Regions from separate parts of the Rhodococcus sp. CX genome, predicted to be linked through region 2. Evidence: riboswitches for the same ligand, from Rfam matches in the RefSeq annotation. Region 2 holds a riboswitch; the other holds the start of a gene.

Region 1 (2,380 bases), on a different contig from region 2:
TTCGATCAAGGCGTGCAGGACGTCGACGGTCGCGCGGGCGTCGTCGAGGGCGCGGTGCGTCGGGCGGGTGGAGACGTGGAAGAGGTCGGCGAGTGCGGACAGACGTACCGACGGTGCCTCGTCGCGCCCGAGGACCCGGCGCGCGAGTTTCACGGTGCAGACCACCGGGAACCGCGGCCAGGCCGTGTCGTTGCGCGCGGCGGCCGCGCGGAGGAAACCGACGTCGAATCCCGCGTTGTGCGCCACCAGCACGGAACCCGCGGCGAATTCGAGGAAGGACGGCAGCACCTGTTCCATCCGCGGCGCGGCCCGCACCATCGCCGTGGTGATCCCGGTCAGTTCGACGATCGCCGGCGGAATGTCGCGGCCGGGATCGACGAGGGTGGCGAATTCGCCGAGGACCTCGCCGCCGCGGACCTTGACCGCCCCGATCTCGGTGACGGCGTCGTTCTCGGCGCTGCCGCCGGTGGTCTCGAGGTCCACGACGACGAACGTGGTGTCCCGCAGCGGGGTGTCCAGTTCGTCGAAGGCGAGTTGGACGCCGGTCGGAGGTGTGGGACCGGTCCGGAGCGGGGACGTCATGGACGTCAGGTTAAGAAGCGGCACCGACAGCCTCGGGAACCGGGGCTGTGAGCGCTGCCGAAAGCCCTGAGTGGCGAGGATCACACCGGTTTTTCGCACGGGGAATCGACGGTCCTGTGCGGGTCGTCGGATCCGGCTCCGTTGTTCCGTCTCGCGAAGCCCCTGGAGGTTCGGGGTGGAGGGCGGTTCGCGGTCGGCGGCCTCGCGGCGAAAACGCGTCCCGGCCTGCGGAGACGGCGTCGTGGCGGCGGGTGCGACCGTGCTGTGGCCCCAAGCCGGGGTGGCGTGCCGCGGGTCCTACGACAGCCCGTCGTTACCGGTTCGTGATCAAGCGTGACCCGGTGTGACTTCCGGTCCGCGCCGAGCGGGCCCAACGGTCAATTCGGACGCGGGCCGGTCGACATCCGTCGATGCCGTTTCGTAATCTTCTCGAGACCAAGCGGAGAGTTTGCCGGCCCACCGGACCGGAGCCGCTAGGCCACCGCCTAATCGGCGCACCCGAGATCGGGTGCCCGTGCCGGGGACCCACTTGTTACTTGGGGTGAATCTCCTCCGGTCGCGTCAGCGGCCGAGGGGTAGGGCTGATCTTCCCGGCCCGAACCCGTCAGCTAACTCGGTCGGCGGATGACGGAAGAAGGAGCAACACCCCCGTGGCGTCTCACAAGTCCACGCGCAACATTCGTCGCGCTGTCGTCGCCGGAGCCCTCGCGCTCGGCTCTCTGACCCTCTCGGCCGCCCCTGCCATGGCCGCCCCGATCAACATCCCCGGCATCGGCGACGTCGAACTGCCCGCAAACCTGCCGCCGGAGGTCACGAACCTCATCCCGCCGGCCCCCGCGGCTCCCGCGGCCCCGCAGGCCGCCCCGGCTCAGTTCACCGCGCCCTACACCTCGGTCGGCCAGCGTGCCGCCGACGCCGCGCAGTCCAAGCTGGGTGCGCCCTACGTCTACGGCGCTGCCGGCCCGAACTCGTTCGACTGCTCCGGTCTGGTGCAGTGGGCCTACAAGCAGGCCGGTCTGAACGTGCCGCGTACCAGCTACGAGCAGGCCGGTGCGGGTCGCGCCGTGTCCATCGCCGAGCTGCTGCCCGGTGACGTCGTCTCGTTCTACGGCGGCAGCCACACCGGCCTCTACATCGGTGGCGGCAACATCGTGCACGCCTCGACCTCGGGCCAGCCGGTGAAGATCGCGCCGCTGAACTCGATGCCTGTGGACGGCGCACGCCGCTTCTGATCGCACAGGGATTCCGCCCGCGAGGGTGGTATCGGCCCACGAGCCGATACCACCCTCGCGGCGTTTCTGCACTCGGGTGACGGCGGCTACTGCCGGGTAGACACAAACCTATGCCATTCCGTAACCTTATCGAGATCTTTGGGGAAAGGACGTCGCTCTCGTGGTTTTCGACAGGACGAAGCGGACGCTGCGCGCCGGGCTCGTGGCCGGGGTGCTCCTCGCGGCGGGTTCGACCGTTCCGGCGGTCGCCGATCCCGCCGCCGACAACCCGACGGCCGCGCTCGAACACCTCGCCGACCTGTCCCGCAGGTCCGAGCAGACCAACGAGGCACTCCACAACGCCGTCATCGACCTCGAGGCCAAGCAGAACGCCCAGCGTGACGCCGACGCTCGCCTCGCTGCCGACCGCGGCGTCCTGGCGCAGGCGCAGGCCGAGGTGGACCGCTTCCGCCCCACGATCGACAAGCTCGCCGCCGCGAACTACCGCGGTGCCCGCACCAACCGCCTGTACTCGGTGCTCGTCAGCGATTCCCCGCAGCAGCTGCTCGACCAGATGTCGGCGCTCG
Region 2 (2,380 bases):
ATTCGCTGACCGCGGCCTGGCCGCTGGGCTTCCTGCTGGCAATCGCGTTCGCCCTGCGGTCGGGCCGTCGCGCGCGTGGAGGTGGATCGTGAAGTTCCTGCTCAACGTCATCTGGCTGATCTTCGGCGGACTGTGGCTGGCACTGGGCTACTTCCTCGCCGGCATCATCTGCTGCCTGCTGATCATCACGATCCCGTTCGGCATCGCGGCGTTCCGCATCGGCGTGTATGCGCTGTGGCCGTTCGGCAAGACCGTGGTCGACAAGCCGACGGCCGGGGTCGGTTCGCTGATCGGCAACATCATCTGGGTGATCGTCGCGGGCGTGTGGCTCGCGATCGAACACATCGTGACCGCGGTCGCGATGGCGATCACGATCATCGGGATTCCGCTCGCCATCGCGAACCTGAAGATGATTCCGATCTCACTGATGCCGCTCGGCAAGGACATCGTCTCCGTCCGATCACTCCAGTCACACCTGTGACGTTAGTCACATCACGTCCCGATAACATTCCGGCCTCGAACGCGCCGGGCGCCCGCAGATAGGGCGCTACCTGCGGATTCTCGAGCACTCCCGTCCAGGTCACCTGCTTGCGCGCGAAACATGGCGCGTTATCAATTGGTGACACTCCGCCCCCGGAACCGTTACCTTCGAATCCGGTCGGACTGGTCCGGCCGACCCGGATCCGCCGCGCCAAATCCTGTCCCGCGGAACCGGACCCCCAACGAACGATCCAGGGGACAGGAAACGGGGGACCCACACGGTCTCCCAGGGAGCGGAAGTTCCCAGGAGGCACCCGGGCACGAGCACCAGCAACGGCCCTAGGGGTGAAGCCGAATCGCTCCCAGCGGGAGCGTCGCGGCCGGGCTACCTCTTCAGCCCGAACCCGACAGCTGACCTCGTAGGCGCGTGCGGAGAGGAACCGGAGCAATGAGCGGACGCCATCGCAAGCCCACCAACACCGGCCGTACCGTCGCGAAGTTCGCGCTGACCAGCGCGGTTCTCGGCGTCACCGGCGTCGCATTCAGCGGCACCGCCAACGCAGCCCCCGATTCCGACTGGGACCGCCTCGCGCAGTGCGAGTCCGGCGGCAACTGGGGTATCAACACCGGCAACGGCTACCAGGGCGGCCTGCAGTTCTCGCCGAGCACCTGGAACGCCTACGGCGGCACGCAGTACGCACCGACCGCCCACCAGGCCACCCGCGACCAGCAGATCGCCGTCGCCGAGCGGGTCCTCGAAGGCCAGGGCTGGGGCGCATGGCCGTCCTGCTCCTCGAGCCTCGGCCTGAGCAGCGCACCCACCCAGCGTTCGGCGCCGACCTCCGGCACGCTCGCGGACAAGGTCGAGACGCCGCAGGAGCAGGCCGCCCCCGAGGCCGCGCCGACCCTGCAGGACAGCATCCCGTTCCTCGCGCCGCAGAGCGCCAAGGAAGGCTTCGCCCAGGGCATCGAGGCGCTGCGCGCCGCCGGCATCCCGGTCGATCAGGGCCTGGTCGATCAGGTCACGGCCATCCTGCCGAACTGACACGAACACAGAGAAGGGGCCCCGCACCGGATCGGTGCGGGGCCCCTTCTCTGTGTTCGGAAGCTCTGCGTTCGAGAGCCTGAGGTTCGGAGAATCAGCGGTTGATGACGGTCTGCGGGTGCGTGTACGGGAGGGACTCGACCGGAAGCGGGAACTCGGTCTCCTCACCGTACGGAGAGAGCGGACCCGAACGCGTGGAGGACAACTCGGTGACGGCGAGATCGCCATCGACAAGTTCCGGCCACCCGCGATCAACGTACGTGTTCTTCGAATTGTTCGCCATGCGCTCATTTTGGCAGGTGAGTTCGCAGTGGGCCACCTCAGGTCTCTAATCTGGGTCGAATGACCCCGACCACCTCGTCCGGGCCCGACTCCGGGCCCCCCACCCTCGCCCGGTGGCTGACCGGACGTCGCGACTCCGACCTCGCCGCGCTGCTGCGCGCCCGGCCGGATCTGGTGGTGCCGCCCCCGGCCACGATGACCGTGCTGGCGAACCGCGCCCAGCAGCGGGCGTCGGTGTTCCGGGCCGCCGACGAACTGACCACCGGCGACTTCGGGGTCATCGAGGCGCTCGCCCGGCTCGGGGCCGCAGAGAAGCCCGTCACGCGCCGCGCGCTGCTGGACCGGCTCGCCGGTCGCACCACCGCGAAGAACGTCGATCGCACCCTGGACCGTCTGCGCACCCTGCTGCTCGTGTGGGGTTCCGCCGACGAACTGTCCCTGGTTCCGGCGGCCACCGAGACCGTGCCCTGGCGCATCGCCCGCAGCACTGCCTCCGATCTTCCGGACGACGCCGAGCTCGCGGCGATGATCGACGACCTCGACGCCGCCCGCCGCGGCATCCTCGACACCCTG

Evidence for each region. A riboswitch is a leader RNA that binds a small molecule or an ion and turns the genes downstream of it on or off. The one in region 2 is predicted to bind cyclic di-AMP.
Region 1: linked by a shared signal. The riboswitch ahead of I0Q12_RS20475 (C40 family peptidase) and the one ahead of I0Q12_RS13925 (transglycosylase family protein) in region 2 are both predicted to bind cyclic di-AMP.

What each region holds. Positions count from the first base shown of each region.
Region 1 is NZ_JADZGH010000191.1:19,140-21,519, forward strand. Features, by position in the region: gene I0Q12_RS20470 (DEDD exonuclease domain-containing protein) at 1-582, opposite strand, end outside; cyclic di-AMP (ydaO/yuaA leader) riboswitch at 1,055-1,221, shown strand; gene I0Q12_RS20475 (C40 family peptidase) at 1,233-1,814, shown strand; gene I0Q12_RS20480 (NlpC/P60 family protein) at 1,975-2,380, shown strand, end outside.
Region 2 is NZ_JADZGH010000127.1:1,839-4,218, reverse strand. Features, by position in the region: gene I0Q12_RS13935 (hypothetical protein) at 1-92, shown strand, start outside; gene I0Q12_RS13930 (YccF domain-containing protein) at 89-481, shown strand; cyclic di-AMP (ydaO/yuaA leader) riboswitch at 695-922, shown strand; gene I0Q12_RS13925 (transglycosylase family protein) at 929-1,525, shown strand; gene I0Q12_RS13920 (hypothetical protein) at 1,620-1,808, opposite strand; gene I0Q12_RS13915 (helicase-associated domain-containing protein) at 1,868-2,380, shown strand, end outside.